DNA from 2 places in the Paenibacillus sp. YAE3 genome. Region 2 is predicted to be linked to the other one. Evidence: riboswitches for the same ligand, from Rfam matches in the RefSeq annotation. Region 2 holds a riboswitch; the other holds the start of a gene.
The links. Region 2 has a riboswitch for cyclic di-GMP ahead of AC27KL_RS23855 (isopeptide-forming domain-containing fimbrial protein). Riboswitches for the same ligand answer to the same signal wherever they lie in the genome.
Positions count from the first base shown of each region.

Region 1: another riboswitch for cyclic di-GMP. It lies ahead of AC27KL_RS01995 (S-layer homology domain-containing protein); the one in region 2 lies ahead of AC27KL_RS23855 (isopeptide-forming domain-containing fimbrial protein).

Region 1 is NZ_BAAIYF010000001.1:433,369-448,381, forward strand. Features, by position in the region: gene AC27KL_RS01995 (S-layer homology domain-containing protein) at 1-1,958, opposite strand, end outside; cyclic di-GMP riboswitch class I at 1,995-2,090, opposite strand; gene AC27KL_RS02000 (peptidase) at 2,499-3,746, shown strand; gene AC27KL_RS02005 (hypothetical protein) at 4,002-4,178, opposite strand; gene AC27KL_RS02010 (extracellular solute-binding protein) at 4,242-5,804, opposite strand; gene AC27KL_RS02015 (carbohydrate ABC transporter permease) at 5,856-6,740, opposite strand; gene AC27KL_RS02020 (ABC transporter permease) at 6,734-7,711, opposite strand; gene AC27KL_RS02025 (helix-turn-helix domain-containing protein) at 7,957-10,248, shown strand; gene AC27KL_RS02030 (N-acetylglucosamine-6-phosphate deacetylase) at 10,490-11,728, opposite strand; gene AC27KL_RS02035 (glucosamine-6-phosphate deaminase) at 11,837-12,622, opposite strand; gene AC27KL_RS02040 (sugar phosphate isomerase/epimerase family protein) at 12,674-13,561, opposite strand; gene AC27KL_RS02045 (Gfo/Idh/MocA family protein) at 13,686-14,621, opposite strand; gene AC27KL_RS02050 (Gfo/Idh/MocA family protein) at 14,624-15,013, opposite strand, start outside.
Region 2 is NZ_BAAIYF010000015.1:56,513-65,774, reverse strand. Features, by position in the region: gene AC27KL_RS23860 (isopeptide-forming domain-containing fimbrial protein) at 1-2,161, shown strand, start outside; cyclic di-GMP riboswitch class I at 2,369-2,467, shown strand; gene AC27KL_RS23855 (isopeptide-forming domain-containing fimbrial protein) at 2,691-6,773, shown strand; gene AC27KL_RS23850 (DUF4062 domain-containing protein) at 6,843-8,027, opposite strand; gene nadE (ammonia-dependent NAD(+) synthetase) at 8,156-9,043, opposite strand.

The DNA of each region.
Region 1 (15,013 bases), on a different contig from region 2:
TCGGCCCGTGTCGATGTCGCTCCCGGATTCAGACGATCCCCGTCGCCCTTGATCAACCCGCTTTGAATCGCGGCCTGTACGGATGGCTTGGCCCAATCCCGAACCGATCCGGCGTCCTTGTATCCGGCGAGGAGATCGCTTTGTTCGTCTTTACGAAGGCCTGCCGCATTCGCCAGCATGACCATCATTTCCGCCCGGGTGATTGGCGCATTCGGCTTGAACAGGCCGCCTTCATACCCTTTGATCCATCCCGCTGCCGCCGCCTGCTCGACCGAGTCGGCCGCCCAATGCCCCTCAGGGACGTCGCGGAAGGAGCGGCGATTCTCAGGCTGCTGCGCATCCAGCCCGGCGGCTTGAACGAGCATCTTGGCGAATTGCGCGCGCGTCACCGGCTGCCCGGGCGCAAACGCTCCGTTTTCCATGCCGTTCACGATCCACCGGGAGGCCAGCACTTCCACTTCCGCCTTCGCCCAATGGCCGTTCATGTCCTTAAAGGATGGCGCATACAGGAAAATGCCGTATAAGCCCGACTCTTGAACCTTCGCGCGTACCGTTTTCCACAACGCGTCGACCGTTCCCCCGCTGTATACCCAGCGTCCCGCGCTTTCGTCAAAGCGGTAAATGCCTGCGCGGTTTGCCGCATCGGCATTTTTCAGCGGCTCATCCAGCTGGAAGGTTAGCGCAGCGGATTTCAAAGGTTTCGTGTCCGCGGTCCACTTCCACGCCACGCCGGTCCAGGTCATGCCGCTCGCGAGACGGTCGGACGGAAGGCTGCCGATTTTTTCAAGCGTAATCCGGGTATCGGAAGCGAACGCTCCCTGGCCGAATTCAAGCTGGAACGCTTGCCCCTTCGCCGCCACGCCTCCTTTCGGCCCGATAACGATGCCATCAGCCGGTATGCTTCCGGTTCCGCTGCCGTTTGCCGGCGTGGCTTCCGTTTTTTCGGTCCGGATAATATCTCGGCTAACCAACGTTCCGTTGTTGACGAATGTCAGCTTCTCCCCGTTAAAGCCGATAAAAGCGGTAGGTTTCGTCAGGCCCAAACTGAAGATTTGCCCGCTTTTCAGATCGGCTGCCCGCATGATCGCCGCATCGCCGGAAGCTTCCAGCCAGACAGCCGTTCCGTGGGAGATACTCATTTCTTTATACTCGCGTTGCCCTTCCTTGGCCGGCTTCGTCAAATCGACCGGTTGCGGGCTGTTGCTGCTCATATCTATGTAGACGTACTTCCCGTTTCCGTCCAAATCTTTTTGTTTCCATAAAATTTCTTCGCCGTTATATACAAAACGCTCCACATATTCGGTATATGGCAGGTCGACGATTTTGTTATGTTTGCCCGCGGCGACGTTATATTCGTATAAATCTCCGTCTTCGCCGCCTTTGTAGACAACGCGTCCGTTCTTTATCACAGGATCCCGGCCTCGCCCCAAATCGGTTAACTCTCCAGTTGCCAAGTTGTACAAGGTCATCGTATAGGAAGGAAACGTCTGCCAGACCACAAAATCGCCGTCCGCCAGCGGCGCGCTGTTTTGTCCCGTATTTTTGTTCAGCTTGGTTTCGGTTTTCGTGCTGACATTGTAGCTGTATACGTCCCAGTTCAAATTGTCGTCGGTGCCGCTGTCATTCCGCTTATCGATCCAAACGACGACCGCTTCCCCTTTGCCGTTGATCCCGACGGAAGGAGAATCGGTCAATTTTCCATGGGTCGTGATCGCTTGGCTTTGTCCGGTTTTCGTATTCCCGTAAAAAATTTGCCCTTTCAGCTTGGCGCTGTTTCCGCGCCATACCGCATGTTCACCCGAAATCCGGATGTTTGCGCCGCTAATCGATAACGGGGACATTTCGTCCTGATAGGTGAATACGGTTTCCGCTGAGACCCGCTGTACCTCCGGAATGACTCCCCCCAGCAGTCCTGCCGCAAGCAGAGCTGACATCCATTTTTTAGTGCTACCCCTCATGTTTTTCCTCCTTAAGACAGCAAAAAACCAAGCACCATGAGCAACCCGGCTGTCAGTCCATGAATAGGCTTCATGGAGTAAGACCCGTGGCTTTGCGTCCCCGACTTTCGTACGGGTTTGCCTTTGTTCAAGCACCTGGTTTAGCGCTTTCTGCGTAGTTCTTTGAATCTATTTTTAATCAGAATTATATAAATAGTTACAAAAAGTTACAATATGTAATGAAATATATGGTTCTTAGAACCTTAATTTTCGTCATTCAACATTGCACAATTGCGTAAACAAAAACATTTTTATTTCTTCTAACAGGAAGAAAACCAACCGCAGTTCACCACGCAAACCATCTTGAACTAAAAAAGGCCAGGTGCCGGTTTTTTTTGAAAACAGCCGCTTATGCAACATTTTGTGTTAACGTCCCGTCTGGAACGGTGAAAGGCATGCATCATTTTCCAATGAAAGGTTTGGCAAAAGTATTTCGGAAATGAGCTGCCGACTGATAACCAAAACGTTCGTACAAGCTCACGTATATAGGAGGAATGACAGATGAATAAAATGTACAAAGTGCTCGCGACCGCATCCATTTTGGCTCTGGCAGCCATGCCCGTGGCGGCAAACGCGCAGCAGCTCCCTGCCCAAGCGGTGCAAAAGGGAAACGCCAACAAGCAAACCGACGTCAAAAACGTTCCGGCAACCTGGGGACAAATCACGGATTTCGTGCAAGACAAATCGGATAAATTCATTACCGTGACCGGACGCGGACTCGCGCCGACCGATCAGGACGAAATCATCCTGGCCATTACGCCAAAAACGAAATTCATCGACGCCAAAGGCAAAACCGTTCCTCTGCAAAAAATCATCGACGGGCACAAAACCGTCAAAGCTTTCTACAGCCCGAACATCACAAAAAGCCTTCCGGCCCGCGGAACCGCGCTGACGCTGGTCGTTCAGGACCAAAGCTTCTCGGCTATCGACGGTAAGGTAACCGAGGTAAGAGACGGCCGCATTTTGGTAAAAGGCACTGACCTTTACAACAAACACGACGAGGAAATTTGGCTGCATTTCGCGGATAAAGCAACGATCATCGATCAAAACCGCAAAGCCATCGCCGCCGGAGACATCAAGGAAGGCATGAGCGTGAGAGCATTTTACGGTCCGGCCGTTGCAATGAGCCTTCCGCCGCAATCCGGAACGAATTACGTGATCGTGAACACGAACATGGAAGACGTCAATCCCGGGGAGGTTAACGAGTTGACGGCAGGGACCGCAGGCGTCATTACCGACCAAAAAGACGGCAAAATCACGGTCATCGGCCAACCGCTGGAAAAAGGCGGCGTCAACTATGTCGTGTTGTCCATCGACGACAAAACGCAAATCGTCGATGAAGACGGCAACAAACTGACCAAGGATGCGCTCAAAACGAGCGGCCATGTGGAAGCGACCTACAGCGCCGTCATGACGCTGATTTATCCCGCTCACACCCATGCAGACAAAATCGTGGTGAAAAAAGCGGAAGCCGTCAAAATCGAAGGCACCGTCATGCCGTCCGACCGCACATCCAAAGATCAAGTGTACGTGAACGTCGGTTCCGATAATTCCACGGCAAACGACGTGATCCTGAACATTTCGAAGGATACGACGATCATCCCGCTGATCGGCGGCGACACGGATCTTCGCGCCGGAACGAAAATCGTCGCGTTCCATTCGCCGATCATGACCAAATCGCTGCCGGGTATCACAAGCGCCGAGGTCGTGATCGTGACGTCGGACAAAGATACGGTGCAGCCTAAATAAGCAGCATCATCAACGCACGAAAACCCGGCCGATTCATCAGAAGAATCGGCCGGGTTTTTTGGTATGCGCGGACATGAGGGAACAGACCGTATGCGGACATAACCAGCGGACGTTTTTTTTACCGACCAAAATCTCATGTATGATCATCAAAGACCATCGATCGCCAACGATGTTCAATGTCTGCAATACGCCGCCGTTCTCAAGAACGGTAACCTCCGAGCCGAAGCCTGCATAGATGGAGGCAAATTCCAGGAACTATTTCTTCGTAATCATCCACGTCACGCCGAACCGGTCAATGACCTCTCCATAATAAGCGCCCCAGGGCTGAAGGGCAAAAGGATATTTGCTTTCCCCGCCGAGAGAATCGATGTAAAAATTCGCCTGGCTTTTTGCATCCTTCGATATCAGATAAGCGTTCATTTGTGCTCCCATAAAAAAAGACACCCGGCTTTCGGCCAGGTGTTTCATGGAATCGGCGCGAAATTCACGTCCCTCCTACTTATTTTCCAGCTTCGTCTCCTCTACTCTTTTCAGCGCCGCATCGTACGTGTCGATCAGCTTTTGCACGCCGAGCCCGTTGATTTCTTTTACGTATTGGTCCCATTCGTTTAAGCTTCTTGTGCCGAGGACGAATTTAGAGAAGTTTTCTTCCCTGTATTTTTTCACGGCCTGCCCCGTGACCGAAAGCACCTCGTTTTCCTCGTCCGTAAACGCCGGTTTCGGCTGCATCGCAGGCGGATCATATTTGACGGCTTCCTCGTAAGCCTTTTTCAAATCCGGCGAAAACAGCGACAGATGCGCGTTAAAGTCGATCCAGGTGTACGTGCCGCTCGTCTGCAGTCCGGTCTGCTTCCGCATTTCCGTCACGTCGGTGAACTCGGGTTTGAATTTTTTCTGCCCGTTTTCCTCTGTATACGTTTCGCCTTCTTTGCCCCAGCTGCTTAACGTCCGCCCTTCTTCGCTGTAGAAAAAGTCCATGTATTTCATGATGTCGTCTTTATGCTTGGAGGTCGACGCAACCGTCAAACCGCCCTCAAGGTAGTGGAAATAAGGATTCTGCGGTTTCTGGCCCGGCAGCCCGGACGGTGGCGCCATAAACTGCAGGCTGTATTCCGGATTGTCCTTGCGCATGGCGTTGTTGAAAAAATCGACGCGGCTGATATAGTCGATCGTAATAAACGACTGGCCGGTGGACATGACGTCCTGCCACTGCTTCGTCTGGATCGAGAGAAAATCCGGCGGAATCAGCCCTTCCTTGTAGAAGGTGTGCCACATGCCGACCATCGCCTTGTAGTTGTCCTCCGTCGGTCCGAACTTCCATTTTTTCTCGTCAAAGTTGTAATAGACGTCCGTGCCGCTGCCGAAATTGGTCGTCAAATTCGCCATCATTTCATCCGGGATTTGGCCGAAGCGCATGGAAAGCGGATAGCTTTCCGGATAAAGCTCCTTCAGTTTTTTGAGGGCTTGATGCAGCTCTTCGTACGTTTTGGGAACGGCAAGGTTATGCTTTTTGAAAACATCCTCGCGGTAGAGCCAGATCATCCGGTTCGTTTCCCCGAAGCCCTGGTTCGGGAACATATACATTTTGCCGTCGGCGGACAGCGCCGCTTTCGCTTCTTCCGGATATTGCTCCATCCATTTTTTCAGGTTCGGCATCTGGTCGACATGGTCCAAAATGTTTTCCAAAGCCCCCTGATCGCCGTATTTGTTGGAATCGCGGCGGCTCGACATATACATCAGGTCCGGCAGGTTGCCCGAGGCCATGACCAGGTTAAGCGTATCGCTCAGCTTGCCGGACGGCGTTTCGACGTTTAACGTCACGCCCGTTTTGTCTTTGATCCATTTCCAAATCGGCCAATCCTTGCTGTACGGAAAGGTTGCGTTGTTATCCAGAAGCGCCGAGAGTGTGACCTCGCTTTTCGATGGCGCCGCAGGTTCGGTCCCGCCTTTCGGTTCCGCGGCCGGAGTTTCCTTTCCCGTGCCCGAAGTGCAGCCGGCCGCAGCAAGCATCAATACGAGCAGCGCCGCCAAAATCGTATACGACCGTTTTTTGCCCATGTACATCCCCCTTGAATTCTTTTTTCGTTCCGAAAGCAAAAGCCATGGATGTCAGCCTTTGACCGCGCCGATCATGGAACCCTTTACGAAATATTTTTGCACGAAAGGATACAGGATCAAAATCGGCAGCGTCGATACCATGATCGTGGCGTATTTGAGCGAATCCTCGACCACCAGGTTATCGCCGCCGATCTGCGTGACCTGCCCGGAGCTGACGCTGCCGGCCAAGACGAGATTGCGCAGCAGCACCTGCAGCGGAAACAGCTCCTGACTCCGCAAATAGAGAAGCGGATACAGGAAGTTATTCCAGATGCCGACGGCGTAAAACAGCGAGATGGTGGCAAACACCGGTTTAGATAGCGGCACGATGATCCGGAAAAAGATCCCGATATCGTTCAGGCCGTCCATCCGCCCCGATTCCTCCAGTTCTTTCGGAATGCCGCTGAAAAACGTCCGCATCAGGATCAAATTCCAGGTGCTGACCGCGCCCGGCAGCACCATGCCCCAGATGGTATCCACCAACCCCAGCGAACGCACGACCAGAAACGTCGGGATCATGCCGCCGCCGAAAAACATCGTAAACACGATTAAAACCGTAAAACCTTTATGAAACGTCATGTCCTTGCGCGACAGGGCGTACGCCCCCATCGATGTCACCAGCATGGCAATCGCCGTGCCGAGCACCGTATAAAGAATTGTATTCCGGTACGACGTCCAAATTTTCGGATCGCCAAGGACCAGCTCATACATCCGAAAATTCCAGCCTTTCGGCCAGAGCGTGACTTCGCCTTTCATCACGTATACGTCTTCGCTCAGCGATACCGCGAGCATATACACGAAAGGATACAGCATCACGGCGGCAACCAGCAGCATGATGAGCGTATTGACGACCGTGAAGACGCTGATGCGGCGCCGGCCGCGCCCCAAAGTTACCATAGGCTCGTTCCTCCCAACCGCCGGCTGATGTAATTGGCCGAAAAGATAAAAATAAAGCTGATGACGCCCATAAACAGGTCAATCGCCGAGGCGTAACTGAAATTGCCCTGCTCCATGCCGACCCGGTACACATAGGTGCTGATAATGTCGGCCGTGCTGTAGACGGCGGGATTGTACATCAGAAATACTTTTTCGAACCCGATTTCCAGCACCTTGCCGATATCCAGGATCAAAATGATCATGATCGTCGGCGCGATCCCCGGCAGGGTCACATGCCACAGCTTTCTCCACCTGCCCGCGCCGTCGATGCCGGCCGCCTCGTACAGCTGCGGGTCCACCGCCGTCAGCGCCGCCAGGAAAATGATCGTTTCCCAGCCGATATGCTGCCAAATTTCCGACAGGACGTAGATCGGCCGGAACAGCCCCGGCTCCATCATGAAATTGATCGGCGTCCCGCCCAGCGCGGTAATGGCATGATTGACGATGCCTCCCGTCGGCGACAGGAACATGATGACCATGCTGGCTACGATGACGTTGGAAATAAAATGCGGCAAATAGCTGAAGGTCTGCACCCATCGTTTGAATATGGCGTTTCGGACCTCGTTCATCAGCAGCGCGAGAATGATCGGCGCCGGAAACCCGAAGATCAGCTTGTAAAGCCCCAGCAAAAACGTGTTTTTCATCAACACCCAAAAGTCCGGGTTGCTGAAAAACATCCGGTAATACTTCAGGCCGACCCAATCGCTCGCCCAGATGCCCTTAAAGACGTTGTAGTTTTTGAACGTGATGACCAGTCCGAACATCGGCGCGTATTTGAACACCGCGTAATAGATCAGGCAGGGCAAAAACAGCAGCCATAAATATTTGCTCCGCCGGAATGCCCGCGCGATTCGCCCCCTTTCCGGGCGGGCGCGGGAGCGTCCTTTTAACGCTGTGCCGGCTCCGGGCAAATTTGTTTCCGCCGTTTTCATGTCCCTTCCGCACCCCCTTTTCGCCAAGTCGTATTTCTTTTTGCCTTCCTGTACGACAGCATAACGGATGCCCCTGCGGAAAATAAATCGGCAAGTTTGCGGCGCCATCCCCTTTTTTTCGGGTGAGTGGAAAGGTTGTAGAGAATCCTGAAAAGGTGAATATTGTGTGAACGCGAAAATAAACCTTATGATAAAGTCACTGTAGGCCGATATTTTCATTCACCCTTCGGGAGGCGGGCCTATACTTGCATGGAGGTGTCGACCTGATGTCGTTTGTGCTGATGAAGAGAAGGTTTGGCTTTTCCACCTTGTTCACCAAGCTGCTGTCCGGTTTCCTCGCGGTCATTTTGCTGCTCACCGCCTTCAATCTCGTTTCCTTTTTTTATTTGAAAGGGCAAATCCACCGGGAGATCGTGAAATACAACGAGCTGGCCATGAACCATGCGGCCTCGGGCTTCGAAAACCAATTCCGGCTGACCCGGGAGATGGTGCTGGGCTTGAGCCAAAACCCGGAATGGATGACGTACGTAAACCAGCTGCGCCAGGTCAAGCGCAATCAGGCATACGGCTACGTCAACGACGTGATCGGGGAAATGAAGCGGCTGTATGGGAACCCTTTTTTGGGGATGGACAATTTAATCATCTATTTTCAAAAGGACGCCTATGTCGTCGAAAAGGACGGGACGAGCAGCGCAAAGGCGATGTTCGGCACGTATTATGCAAGCCCGTCGTACCCGCCGGCTTTTTGGGATGAGCAGTTCGGAAAGCGTTACGCGTTCCGGGTATTTCCCGCGGCGGCGTTTACGGAAAACACGGCCGGATCGGTTCGCTCCAAGGGCAAACTCATGCCCGTCGTCATCAAAATGATGCCATACAAGGATATGTATCTGGTGGCCACGCTGGATGCGGAACGGCTCGCCCGGAACCTGCAATCCGCCATGAGCGGCAGCTTTTATATTTTGGATTCGGATGGTCGCCCGCTTTATGCGCCTGAAGCCGGATCCGACGCGGGTCTGCTGCCTGCCCTTCATACGTTTGACGAACGGCATTCGTTCGTGCAGACGAAAGACGCGTACTATTTTTACCGGAAAGGAACCGACACGGGGTTCATGTATGTCAGCCGCGTGCCCGTCCAAAGCATCTCCTCCCAGCTTCTGAATTTGAATCTCGTGCTGCTTTCGCTCCTCGGCATCGTCGGCCTGCTGATCGTGTTGACGTATGCGTTCAGCCGCAGGGTGCATCGCCCGATCCGCATCATGGCCGATACCCTGCGCGCCGACGAGCCCGAACCGGTGCAGGGACCGTTCAAGGAAATCGAGCTGATCAGCCGGAGGGTCCAGCATTTGCGCTCCACCCATCAGCGGATCTCCAGCGATTTGGCCCGAAAAAATTCGCTGCTGCGCCATTACGCCTACACCAACCGCCTGAAAAACATCCATATGAACCTGAGCGAGCTGAAGGAGCTGGCGGATGTCAGCATGCCATACGTCATGGTCGCATACCAGATTATTTTCAAGGAAGCCAGCGCCGAGTATCCTTTGGTGCAGGAAAAAGGGGCCTATTACATGCGGGAATACGTCGACCAGATTTGGCGGCAGGTGTATCCGGACTCCGTCACGCTCCAAACCGAACCCTGCCAGATTTTGTCCATCGTTTTCCTTCCTGATGAAAACGCGGAAACCTCGGCGCAGCTTCGGCATCTGCAGCAGGTGTTCGACCGGGACCGCAGCTCCTACCTCGTCACGATGGCGGAAAGCCCGGTACAGCCTGCGGGAGCTTCATTCACGGCGGCGCTCGCTTGCGTGAACGGCATGCTGAAACAGCGGAAGCTTCGGGATGAAACCCAGTGGATCCGCCCGGATAGCGCCGCGCCCGGCAAAGACGCCCGCTGCTTCAAAGCCACATGGGAGCAGGAGTTCCACAACCGGGTGCTCAGCGGAAGCGACGACAGCATGCAGGAATGGATCGCGAAAAGCTTGGGTGTGCTCGAGAAAAAACAGGCGGCGGCCATCGAATACCGGCGGTTCGCCAAAGACGTGGCCGACGAGCTCGACAAGCTGCTGCGCAGCCAGAACCTGCATGCAGAATTTGAGGCGGCGGCGGTTCCGGCGCTGGAATCGACGCGGCATTTCTACAGCCCGGGGCAATATGAGGCCTGGTTCGGCAGCCTGCTCGGCCCAGCGCTGGAACTGATCCGGCGCAAAACGGAAAACCACGACCCGATCACGTCCTTCGTCATGACCTATATCAATGAGCATCTGGATGAGGACATCAACCTGGATATGATGGCCGATAAGCTGAATATCACCTCGGGGTACCTGTCCACCTATTTCAAGGAAAAAACCGGGCTCAATTTCAGCGATTATTTGAACGATCTGCGCATCCGCGCGGCCAAGGACATGCTGCAAAACCTCGATTTGCGCATCCAGGACGTCGCCGCCCGGGTCGGCTACCACAACGTCAATTCGTTTATCCGCATGTTCAAACGGCATGCCGGCATGACGCCGGGCGAATTTCGGAAGAAATACGCTTCCTGACGGGTTTGTTTGTCCGTACCCGTTCAACAAACCGGCGAAGCAAGTTATACCCGCGTCCAAGAAGACAGGCGGCAATTGGCGCGGCTGCTTCTAAGGCAAAAAAGCACCACCGCGAAGCGCAAAAGAAATGGCGGCCAAGAACGATTTTCTTGGCCGCCGTTTTGAATTTGGTTACGTCGTTTTGAATTGAAGATGAGGCTACGCTTTCTCCTGTCGGCATGGCTTGGGGGCCGTTTTCACATCATTTTGCCTCCGGGGCACGACGAAACATCCGTTTCCCTCGCTTATACGTCTCCAGCATCCGGATTTCCCCCTCGTCCAGCGTAAACACGGCGAGGTCCGCCGGTGCGCCAGGCTGCAGCCCGGCGCCGGTCTCCAGCTTCATCAGCTTGGAAGGCGCGGTCGAAGCCATGTCCCAAGCTTCCCCGAGGCTGCAAATTCCGCAGGACCGCATATGCGCGATGCCGGCGGTCAGCGGCAGCGCCGATCCGGCCAGCAGCGCCGGCTGGCCGGCAAGATGCAGCCGCCCCTGTTCGGTTAGCGTGACATGACCGCCGACGGGCGTATCGTAGTTCCCGGGCGGCATGCCGCCAAGGCTGACGGCGTCGCTGACGAGAATCAGCCGGTCTCCTTTTACCTTCCGGGCGACCTTCAAGAAGGCGGACGGAAGGTGGAAGCCGTCGGCAATGACGCTGGCCCACAGCCGGTCATCCGCCAGCTGATCCCAAATGTAGTTGGGATGGCGCGGCAGCACCGGATGGGCGCCGTTGCCGAGGTGCGTGGACAAGCTGGCCCCGGCTGCGGCTGCGCGCCCGATTTGATCGGCGGAGGCGGCGGTATGGCCGATCGCCGCCACAATGCCTTGTTCGGCGCAGCGGGCGATAAAGGCTTCGGCCTCCGGCCATTCCGGCGACAGCGTGACGATCCGGATGCGCCCGCCGGCCTCCTGCTGCCACGCTTCAAGCTGCTTCAGGTCGGGCGCCTTGACGAAGGCCCGGTTGTGGGCGCCCCGCGGCCCGTCTTCGGGGGAGATGAACGGGCCTTCGAGATGGATGCCGGCTATGCTGTGCGCCCCGCCCAGGCCGCCTTCCCGCTCCAGCCGGGAGCAAACCCGATCAATGACCGCAAGCGCCCGTTCGATCGATGCGTCGGAGCCCGTAATGACCGTCGGATAAAACGAGGTGACGCCTTCGGCCCACAGCCTGTCGATCAGCGCTTTTACCGTCTCCTCCGCCAGGTCCGGCGCGTTCATGTCCAGTCCCCCGTAACCGTTGATTTGCAGATCGACAAGCCCCGGGGCGATCCACGGAAGGCTTTCGACTGCCGGCAGGTTCACCGCGTTTAACTCGAAATCCGCTGCGTCAATGCTCTTGCATTCCGCGATGACCCCTTCCCGGATGCGAACCGCAACCGGCTCCCCCGTACGGTAGTGCCTCCCGATCAATTCGAAGCCGGACGTCGCCATGTTCGATCTGACCATCCATGCACCGTCTCCTTGCTTCATAAGTTTGGATAAGACAAGAAAAATTTTATGTTCCAGGCGTCCTGCGTCCTAATCTGCCAGCTTTCCTCCGTCGCGCGAATGGCGTCAATGCGGCGCGACCGGCGAGGAATCCCGGTCGAGGTACATCCGGCAACCGGCATGCGTTCTCAGGATCGAAGCCGGGCAAGCCGTCGTCATCGGCCCTTCCAGCGCGCCTTGTACCGCGCAGCGTTTGGCGGCTCCGGGCACGATGCAAAACAGCCTTTCGGCCGACATTAGCGCCGGAACGGTTAACGTCATCGCGTACTCCGGCACGTCCTCGAATTTAGCAAAACATCCGTCGTGAACCTGCTGCTCCCGGCACCTATCATCGAGTTTGACCTGTTTTACAAGCTCGGGATCGTTAAAATCGGCCACCGGCGGGTCGTTAAAGGCAATATGCCCGTTTTCGCCGATGCCGAGGCAAACGATATCGAGCGGGGCTTCCCGCAGCAGCGCCGCATATCTGGCGCATTCCTGCGCCGCTTCGGCGGCACCGTTCAGCAGGTGAACCCGTCCCGGGCGAACGCGGCTGAACAGCCTCGTCGTCAGGAAATGGCTGAACCGCTGCGGCGCATCCGGGGAGAGTCCGATATATTCGTCCATATGAAAGGCCGTTACCCGCCCCCAATCGATGCCCTCCTCCCGCACGAGCGCGTCGAGGAATTCGTTCTGGGAAGGCGCGGCCGCAAAGACGATCCGTACGGCTTCCTGCGTATTCAGTTTTTGCCGGATCGCCTCGGCCGCTTCCGATGCGGCAGCTTTGCCCATCTCGTCCCGGCTGGCATATTGATGCACGCGCAAACGGCCCGCCGTCCATGATCTTTCAGGCGATGGGGCATTGGCATTCATCGATGCACCCCTCCTCTCATCAAATCATCGTTTTCCGAAGCAGCCCCGGCATCAACCGACGCGCTGCCCGTGCTGCTGCAGCAAGCCGAGGAAGCTCTCCAAGCACTCCTCCGTCGCCTCCTCGCCTCCGGCGGAAAAGGCATATCCCGAAGGACGCTTCAGCTGCTCTTCGCTCAGCTCGGAAGCCAGCCTGTAATGCGTCTCGACGACAAGCCAGCCGTCGTATCCGTCCTCCGCCAGTCTGGCAAGCAGCCGGTCATACCCCACCTCGCCCCTGCCGATGGCGACCGCTTCGGTTTTGCCGTTCTCCCGTACGGCATCCTTGACGTGGATGTGGCAAATTTGGCCTTGCAGCGCTTCGTACCCGTCCGGGTAAGGCGTTTCGCCATCCGGGTCCCACAGATCGTTGCCCGGATCGTATAGAGCCCGGATCCGCGGATTCGCCGCCTCGCTTACGAGCGCAGCCACCTTGGTTCCGTTCGTCGCATACACGGAAGGATCGGCTTCCAGGGCAAGCTGGACGCCGAATTCCTCCAGCACCGGGACGGTATGCCGCAGCTCGCGCACGATGCCCGGAAAAGCCGTGCGATAATCGTCCCGGTTCGCCCAGAAGCTGAAGCCCCGGAGAATCCCCGTACCGAACCTCCGCGCCAGTTCCGCGTAACGGCGGAGCATGCGGTGATGCGCGGCGACCTCCTCCTTGTTATGCAAATTGCATTTAAACACCGGCGTGGACAAGCCGCACACGCTTAGACCCGCATCGCGGATCATGGCGGCAATCTCATCCAGCCTCCGGTCGCCGAGCCGGTGAAGCTGCTTGCCGTCGACCGAACGCAGCTCCAATCCGTCCAGCCCGTACCGTTGGGCGATCCGGATGGCATCTTCGATGTTTTGCGAAATTTCATCCGTAATGACTCCGAGCTTGAATCCGGCCATCATCCAATCGCCTCCTTTCTTTTTCCGGCAGCCAATGATCCTATCAACATCCCTTATTTCTCCGACAGCCGGAAGGTTTATAAGTTGATTTCATTCCTGCCGTCCGCCTGTCTTGATGCGCCCGCTTCTATCCGTTCCGCTTCGCGAACGAGACGCGCAAAGGAACGGATTTCCCTGTTGCCCGGCTTTCGTTCGCCGCTTCAAGAAAGGCGATCACTTCGATCGTTTCCTCGATATCGAGCGGCGGCGTTTTCGTTTGGAACATGCGGACGACCTCTTCCAGCATGCTGGCGAAATAAGGCTTCTGCGCGGCATAGACATCGACGTATTCGGTTCCCTGCTCGCGGTGAAGCAGCGCCCCGAAACGCCGGTTCCCTTTGCGGTTTCCGCGGATGGTGCCGATCCGTCCGTCGGCCCAGACGCCGACCGCCAGATCATGGTCCTCATTGGCCGTCACCCGCACCTCCGTGCAGCCCGGGCCCATGCAGCGGTACAGCATATCCGCCATATGAATGCCGTACCAGAAAAAGCCCGGCTGGGTCGGCTGCAGCTCCATCGGGCCGCAGCAGTCCGCGCCAATGATTCCGCCTTGATCGCCTGCGCGGACGGCCGCGTCCAAATTTTCCGCCCAGCGGACGGAAGAGCAGCTCATGATCGGCACCCGATGCTCGCGGGCGAGATCGGCAATGGCGCGCGCATCCCGGCTGCTGACGGCAAATGGCTTATCGATAAAGACCGGTTTCCCATACGGGGCCACGGCCGCAAACTGTTCCGCGTGAATCCGCCCATCGACGGTCAGCAGCAGGATCGCATCCGCTTCCTCGGCTACCTCCCCGATGCTGCCTGTCATGCGCACGCCAAAGTCGCCTTCGATTTTGGCGGTGAAACCCGCCACCCGATCGATGCTTAGCGGAAAATCGGGCGAACCTCCCGGAAAGGCGACGGTCACCCGCGCTCCCGGAACATGATGGGGATGGGCCGGATCATTGAGCATTTCCGCAAATAAAGGGGCATGAGAGGTATCCAGGCCGACCATGCCGATATTCAATGTTTTCGGATCCATGTTTATGCGCCTCCAGGCTGTAGTCTCACTTCCCTGCCGGTTCGGGCGGACTCGTAAATGGCCAAAATCAACTCGACCGATTTCCGCGCCTCTTCCCCGGATATGAGCGGCTCCCGGTTCTCCTTCACCGCTTTGATCAAGTCGTCGATCAAAATATAATGCCCGTCGGCCGAAATCGCGCGCGGGTCGTCGTAGCCGTCGGCGGTTCCATTTTTGGCGCCGATCGGCGCCGCATCGCCATCCACCGTTTTCCACACTTTGAAGCCGCTGTCCCCGTAAACGATCGAGCCGTGTTCCCCGTGAATTTCGAACCGCGCTTCCTGGCCCGGATTCACCGTCGTCGCTCCTTGAATGACGCCATAAGCGCCGTTTGCGTATTTCAGCACGGCCAC
Region 2 (9,262 bases):
CAATTTTCTTACGGATGCTACTTCTGCCGTGTTCCCCAATTTTTATACAGATTTGAAGGCAGAGAAGTTTGTGAATGGAAGCAAAGAAATAAGTTCTGTTAAAAGAGGCGACGTGATCGAATACAAGATCGTCGTTAGCAATGCAGGAAACATGCCGGCTGACAACGTCGTATTGACGGACATCATTCCAGAAGGAACCGAGTATGTTGCTAATAGCACGAAATTTAATGGAAATGCCATTAGTGATGTTAACGGTCAAAGCCCGTTAGTCACAGGGTTAAAGATTAAATCTTCTGCGAACAATGCGAACGATGGCGTGATACTTAATGGTCAAGAAAATGCGGCAACCATTCGTTTTCAAGTACGAGTAAAAGATGATGCTGCATTTGATACGAAAATCTTAAATACTGCAACAGTAACCTCATCAGAGGGAAAAATTCAATCCAATGAAGTTGTAAGCAGCGTGACTTATCATGCTCCAGCGTTGGAATCGAAAAAATCCGTAGTTATTAAGGAAAAGGCACCAGGGAACCTGGACGCGCAGCATCCCGAAGTAGGGGATACACTGCTGTATACCATTGAGACGCGAAACACGATCACAGACAGTCTGGTGAAAAACCTCGCGATCTCCGATGCGGTTCCTGCGGGACTGCAATATGTCGCGGGCAGCCTCATTGTGGACGGAGAATCTGTAACAGATGCCGAAGGAGACGACAAAGGTCATTATGCCAATGGAAAAGTGACGGGACAATTCGGAGATGTGACCGATACGGATTGGCATACGGTTCAATTTGGGGCCGTGGTACAGCCTGGACAAGCGGGTAAAGATATTATCAATATCGCGACCGTAGGTGGCGACAATACCAGCACGCCGGACAGACCGCGAGCAGAAGTGGAAGTGTACCCACGGAATCCACAGATTGAATCTGAGAAGTATGCAACAAATAGCGTAAGCAAGGCCACTTATGAAGTCGGGGACACGATCACCTATACGATTCGTGTAAGAGGCGTGGTCAACGATACGTATCTGGAGAATCTGACGATTACGGATACATTGCCTGCAGGCTTGAAATACGTGCCGGACAGCTTAAAGGTGGACGGTGTATCGGTCACCGATGAGAACGATAACGATGCCGGTTATTCTGTAACGGGCGAAGTGTACGGCTCATTTGGCAATGTGAAGGGCATGAACTGGCATACGCTGGAGTTTAAGGCTGTCATTCAACCGGGACAAGGCGGTCAGACGATCCAAAATACGGCGCTGGTTGATGGCGACAACATCGTTCAACCAGGCGAACCAACAGAGAAAATTGTCGTTGAGCCGGAACCGCCGGTCAATCCTCCAGTAGATCCTCCGGTTGACCCGCCAGTAGATCCGGATCCACCAGTGGAGCCACCCGTTGACCCGCCGGTCGATCCAGTGGATCCAGTAGATCCACCGGTTACTCCACCTGTATATCCGGGAACAGATCCTGGAACAAGCCCGGGCACTACACCGAATCCGGGAACGGGAACGGACCCGGTAAAACCAAATCAGGTACCAAGCGTGCCTTCCTATAATACGGAGACGACGATCAACACGCCGGCGACCGGAAAAATAGAAGGTACGGACGCGGATGGAGACAAGCTGACGTATACGAAAGGAAACGATCCGAAGCATGGTACGGTAACGGTGAATCCGGACGGAACGTGGGCGTATGTACCGGAGCGCGATTATACCGGCAGCGACAGCTTTACGGTGACGGTGAGCGACGGCCGGGGAGGCACGACAACGTCCGTAGTGACGGTCAATGTAAGGGGAACTGAAACTGGAACAACCGTTCCAGGAACCACCCCTGAGCCAACGAATCCGGGAAGCGGAACGACACCAACGAATCCTGGAAACGGAACAACGCCGTCGAATCCTGGAACAGGAACAACGCCAACCCATCCTGGAACCGGAACGGCTCCGGATGCGGGCGACGGATCGGGCTCTCCGTTTGGAGATAACGGAACCGTTGCTGGGGAGTCTGGAAAAGCTCCTTCGCCAGCGGACCAAACGGGAACGCAGTCCGGCAACAAGCTGCCGAACACAGCTACGAACGTTTATAACTTAGGGTTCCTCGGATTGATCATTCTGTTTGCAGGATGGTTGTTCTGGAGAAGAAATAAAGTGCAATAACGATCTCTCAAGAAGAAACATCTTTCTATACGAAAGGTGTTTCTTCGCTTTATAAGAAAGTCACAATTTTCACAAAAACGACAAATGGTGAGGAAAATACTAGAAAAATGAGACTAAAGAACCTAACTTATGATTCTTTTATATTATATTTTTAGATATATACTATATTTTTAGATATATATTAAATTTTTGATTACATACAAGATCGTACGATCAAGGCAAACTCATTGAAAAATGAGGACGCAAAGCTAAAGGGGCTAACGTATTTGCTGTAAAGAGCGAATGCTATGCCAGCCAGTTGCCGAATACGACGGACAACTCCGTCTATTAGCGTTTGCTTGTGGATGGGGTTTTTTCTTTTCCAGATATTTAAAATTTTAATTATGGATAGTCGAGGGGTTATGCCTTGTCTATAGAAGAGATGAATAAGCGAGGAGGAGAGGCTTTGACCAAGAATAATACATACTTATCCTAAAAGAACGAGAGTACCGGCGTGATTTGGAAATAACAACGATTGGGGGGAGAGGAATTGAACCTTACCCGTACGGTAACTAGAGCAAATGTGGTAAAACGTCTGTTTATTCAATTTAGTGTATTTTTGGTCGCTTTGAGCGGTTTTTTTCCATTGAACCCGGTGCAAACGGAAGCCGCGGAGCTAAATCCCAAGGTATGTCCTACACCAGTAGCGTTGATTAATGGTGATTTTGCAAAGCCGGAGGGACCTGGTACCTATGATAACTCGGTAGCAGGAGGCGGTTATTACTATGCAGACACGGTTCCAGGGTGGCAAACGACTGATGTCTGGCGTACACCAAGAGGAATTATTCAAATCATGGACCCTGCCCGACCGAGCACGATACCACCAGATACTCCGAATAAGGAAAATCTTACGAGTAGATATGCTGAATTGAATGCTGATCAAAACAGTATGTTATACCAGGAATTACCGACCACACCAGGACAGACGATTTATTGGCGCTTAGATCACAGAGGATACAGTGGTGTGGATACGATGAGTGTGAATATTGGACCGGTTACGGCTGATCCATTCAATACCACACCAGAAATAATGAGAATTTCAACTGGGACTACATGGAAAACATATTCAGGGAGTTATACGGTTCCAGCAGGTCAAACAGTGACACGTTTTGGTTTTAAAGCAATTAGTACATCTACTGGAAAAGTGGCTTTCGGTAATTACCTTGATAACATTTTCTTAGGAACAGAGCCATGTGTAGTTGCAGAGAAGACTGTCTCTCCAGAAGGAAAAGTATACGCTGGCGATGTATTAACCTATGAAGTAACCATTAAAAACAATGGTGGAGATATTGCAGCCAATACCGTCTTTGAAGATGCGATTCCAGAAGGAACGGAATACATTCCAGGCTCGATAAGAATTGTGAACGGTCCGAATGCCGGGGCATTAACCGATACAGACGATCAAGACGCAGGGCATTTTGACGGGCAAAAGGTAATCATCAGGCTCGGCGATTTGCCAAACACGACTAACTCACCTGATGGAATTACCGTACAATTCAAAGTGAAAGCACTATCCAGCCATGCAGAAGGTTCTGTCGCCAATATAGCGACTATTGGCTACAAAAACTTGCTGACAGGTGGAAATGAAACAATCCAGTCCAATAATGTGACAACATCCGTCCAGTATAGAGAACCGCATTTAGAAGCTGAAAAAACAGCGGGACTGTTTAAAAAGGCGGACGGAAACACCGACGCCGCACATCCGGAAGTCGGGGACACACTGCAGTACACGATTCAGACACGCAACACGGCCTCCGATAGTCGGGTAACCAACCTGACGATCACGGACGAGATTCCAGCTGGTCTGGAATATGTCGCGGGCACGCTGACAGTTGACGGCGTGCAAGTCACCGATGACCAAGATGGCGACAAGGGCTATTTCGCTAACCGTAAAATCTTCGGTCAGTTCGGAGACGTTACCGATACCGCGTGGCACAAGGTGACGTTCCAGGTGAAAGTGCAGCCGGGGCAAGCTGGCAATGACATCCAAAATGTGGCTGTCGTAGATGGCGACAATGTCACCACGCCGAGCACGCCGAAGCAAATTGTCGAGGTTTATCCGCGTGAAACTTCGCTGGAGTCCACGAAAACAGCGAAGCTGTTTGAAAAAGCATCCGGCAACACCGACGCCACAAATCCGGAAGTCGGGGACATGCTGGAGTACACGATTCAAACGCGGAACAACATCAAAGATAGTCTAGTTAAAAATTTGACGATCACGGACGACATTCCGGCAGGTCTGCAATACGTACCAGGCACGCTGAAAGTCGACGGCGCTGCTGTCACAGATGCTGAAGGCGACGATGCAGGTCATTTCACAGACGGTAAAGTCTTCGCTCAATTCGGGAATGTGATGGATACCAATTGGCACGAAGTGACGTTCCAAGTGAAGGTATTGCCGGGACAAGCCGGCAAAGTCATCCGAAATATCGCTGTCGTGGATGGCGACAATGTCAACACACCTAAAACGCCGGAGAACGCAGTAGAGGTTTACCCACGAAAAACTTCGCTGGAATCCGCGAAAACAGCGGAACTGCTTGATAAAGCGGCCGGGAACACCGACACCGTACATCCGGAAGTCGGAGACACACTGAAGTACACGATTCAAACACGCAACACGGCCTCCGATAGTCTGGTAACCAATCTGACGATCACGGACGAAATTCCAGCTGGTCTGGAATATGTTGCGGGCACACTGACAGTTGACGACGTGCAAGTCACCGATGACCAAGATGGCGACAACGGCCATTTCGCTAACCGTAAAATCTTCGGTCAGTTCGGAGATGTTACCGATACTGCGTGGCACAAGGTGACATTCCAAGTGAAAGTGCTGCCGGGTCAAGCTGGCAAAAACATCCGAAACGTAGCTGTCGTGAATGGCGATAATATCACCACGCCAAGCACGCCAGAGAAAGTTGTTGAAGTTTATCCGCGCGAAAACGCTCTGGAGTCTACGAAAACAGCGGAACTGTTTAAAAAAGCAGACGGCAACACTGACGCCGCACATCCGGAAGTCGGGGACACACTGCACTACACGATTCAGACACGCAACACGGCCTCCGATAGTCGGGTGACCGACCTGACGATCACGGACGAGATTCCAGCTGGTCTGGAATATGTCGCGGGCACGCTGACAGTTGACGACGTGCAAGTCACCGATGACCAAGATGGCGACAAGGGCCATTTCGCTAACGGCAAAATCTTCGGTCAGTTCGGAGATGTTACCGATACCGCGTGGCACAAGGTGACGTTCCAGGCGAAAGTGCTGCCGGGACAAGCAGGCAAGAATATTATCAATATTGCGGCCGTCGAGGGCGACAATATTGGAACGCCGGACAGACCAAGAAATGAAGTCGAAGTTTATCCGCGGAATCCGCAGATTGAAACGAAGAAGTCCGCAGCGAATACAGTAAGCAAGGCCACCTATGAAGTCGGGGATACGATCGCCTATACGATTCGTGTAAGAGGCGTGGTCAACGATACGTATCTGGAGAATCTGACGATTACAGATACATTGCCTGCAGGCTTGAAATACGTGCCGGACAGCCTAAAGGTGGACGGTGCATCGGTCACCGATGAGAACGACAACGATGCCGGTTATTCGGTAACGGGAGAAGTGTATGGCTCATTTGGCAATGTTATGGGCATTAACTGGCATACGCTGGAGTTTAAGGCCGTCATTCAACCGGGACAAGGCGGTAAGACGATCGAAAATACCGCATTGGTTGAAGGCGACAATATTACTCAGCCGGGCACACCCACGGAAAAAGTGGTCGTTGAGCCGGAACCGCCGGTCAATCCTCCGGTTGACCCGCCAGTAGATCCGGATCCACCAGTAGAGCCACCCGTCGACCCGCCGGTCGATCCAGTAGATCCACCGGTTACTCCACCTGTAGATCCAGGAACGGACCCTGGAACAAGCCCAGGCACCACGCCGAATCCTGGAACGGGAACGGACCCTGGAAAACCAAATCAGGTACCAAGCGTGCCTTCCTATACTACGGAGACGACGATCAACACGCCGGCAACCGGAAAAATAGAAGGTACGGACGCGGATGGAGACAAGCTGACGTATACGAAAGGAAGCGATCCGAAGCACGGTACGGTAACGGTGAATCCGGACGGAACGTGGACGTATGTACCGGAGCGCGATTATACCGGCAGCGACAGCTTTACGGTGATCGTGAGCGACGGCCGGGGAGGCACCGTGACGTCCGTCGTGACGGTCAATGTAAAGGGAACTGAAACTGGAACAACCGTTCCAGGAACCACCCCTGAGCCAACGAATCCGGGAAGCGGAACGACACCAACGAATCCTGGAACAGGAACAACGCCAACCCATCCTGGAAAGGGCACGGCTCCGGATGCGGGCGACGGATCGGGCTCTCCGTTTGGAGATAACGGAACCGTTGCCGGGGAGTCTGGAAAAGCTCCTTCGCCAGCGGACCAAACGGGAATGCAGTCCGGCAGCAAGCTGCCGAACACAGCTACGAACGTTTACAACTTAGGGTTCCTCGGATTGATCATTCTGTTTGCAGGATGGTTGTTCTGGAGAAAAAATAAGGCACAATAACGGTATCTCTCAAGAAAAGAAGAAAACACCTTTCAGCGCGAAAGGTGTTTTCTTCGTTTTATTCTGAGCTTAATTCGAGACGGCGTCTTCTTCGGGTTGATTATTAATCCCTCCCAATAAATAAGCTGCAAACAAGCAGACGTCATAGGTTGGTGAATGCATTAGAGCATATTTAACATGTTCTTGATATTGTTCAAATTGTTCATCACCCCACCGATCTTCTAAGGGATAATGAAAGCACAATACGTAGGACCCTTTGGACACCGTAAAGTAAAGCATCTGATTTGCTTGATCATAATATAACCCGTTATCGTAATTTTTGAACGTATCCCCCACATAGGAATTGGGATCTTCCAACGAACGCACCAATCGATAACCGACATTTCCCTCGCTTTGGACTAATCGCATCTTGCCATTGAAATGTTGATAGAGGGTAATGCCACAACATCGCCGATACGTACCCAAAGTTGGCGCGGCATAATGACGACCTGAGTAAACGATGCGGCCGCCATCCAATTCATCCCTTAATATTGTAAGAAAGCGGGACATGTCATATATGTGTCCATCTTCAAGTAATGCAGTAAGCGAAAATACGGTACGCTGCAGCCTTGGGTAAGACTGAGCCAGTAAAAGCTGCTCTTGTATTTCATTTTCCTGTGCCAAGTACTTGTATCCGCGACGCAGATCATCGCTTAAATATTTCCGCAACCGCGAAAAGTATTCCGGATTCTCTATGTTGAAGGATTCAAAATATATTTTTTTATGATACAAATCCGTAAGGAAAAACCAAATATAAGGCTCTACGCCATGAGCATCTACATCAACTTGGGATTCAAGAAAGGGTAAAAATTCATCTTTGAACGATGCAAGGGGCATTCTGCCATGATCATTCCAGAAGCGGTCAATATACGGTTTGATCGTGGAAAAATAATGGTCCTTAATAAAATCGCTGACCAGTACGTAAATTTGCTTGTTTTCATTATATGCTTGCTCAAACTCAAGATGGGTGGTCGTTCGGTCTTCATTTTTGATATAGGCCCCTGATCGACGACCTATGAATAACAAGTAGACGTCAGAGGCCGATACCCGTTCTAGATATGTATGAATAGCGTCACGCCCAATAGGACCAAACTGGTGTTCAAAATTAATTACGCGATGATTTAGTTCTTCTAACGAGGTTTTTATTTCTAATCGCAGGTTTTTAAACTCGGGATCCGCAGCAGAACTTAGAAAAATCTTGGTGACTTCAGCCATCTGGACCTCTCCTCCCCTTGTTTTGCATACGCAGCCATATCTTAACCCGTCAATGCCAAGAGGGTGTTCCACCTCATCACCCTCTTGGCATTTTGGGATGTCACAGTAAGACCAATTTCTGCGTTTGACTACCTCCACCAAGTATCAAGCGGTTTGACTGGCAGGTAATGCTTGTGTTCGTTCATCTCGAACCGGCGTTCAATCCGCTCGGCAATATCGTCCGGAATGGCATGACCCGTTAAGTAAGCATCCATCATGTTAAACGAGAGACCAAGTTCGTCCTCTTCCAACAGTCCCGGCTTTTCATCGAGCAAATCCGCCGTTGGCGGCTTGGTGTAGATTCGCTCGTCTGCGCCCAAAAGCTTGAGCAATTCACGACCTTGCTGCTTCGTCAATCCGGTCAGCGGAGTCAAATCCGCGCCTCCATCTCCATACTTGGTAAAATAACCGGTCAACGCTTCTGCTGCATGGCACGTGCCTACCACAAGCACATTGAAATGATGAGCCAAACGATAATGAACGGTCATCCGCTCCTGAGCTTTTTGATTTCCTTTGTTGAAGTCGGACATTTTCTGCCCTGTCGCTTGCTCAAACGACCGTACGGCAGCGTCCACCGCAGGCTTGATGTTCACGACCAATACATTATCAGGTTGGATAAAATCGAGAGACCGTTGGGCATCAATTTCATCCAGTTGGACGCCATAAGGGAGCCGCAAAGCAATGAACACGTAGTCGTCTCTGCCCGTTTCCCGGCGAAGTTCTTCAACAGCGATTTGACACAGGCGACCCGTCAAACTCGAATCCTGCCCCCCGGAAATGCCCAGCACGAATCCATTTTTATTTGTGTGAAGCAGGTAATCCTTCAAGAATTGGATGCGATTGCGCACTTCGCTCTTGGGGTCAATCGAAGGCTTCACCTGCAGCAAGTTGATAATTTTATCTTGTAGAGCCCGATTTTCGGTTGATTTCCCTTCCTTGATGCGGATAACTTCATCTTTTTGCTTGAGTGTACTCATGTTAAAATACCTCCGAAGAAATTTTTATTATACACACATCAAGTTCTATAATCCTCTAAATGTAAAACATGCAATGTTCCGTTATAGGCGACAAATAAAACCTGAATATCAAATCCCTCTTGTTTATCGAACGAAACGGAGTATACCTAAATGATCAAACAACACAAAAAACCCCCTATCTATGATCAAGTCAGTGAATAGACGGAGGTCCCCCGTCGT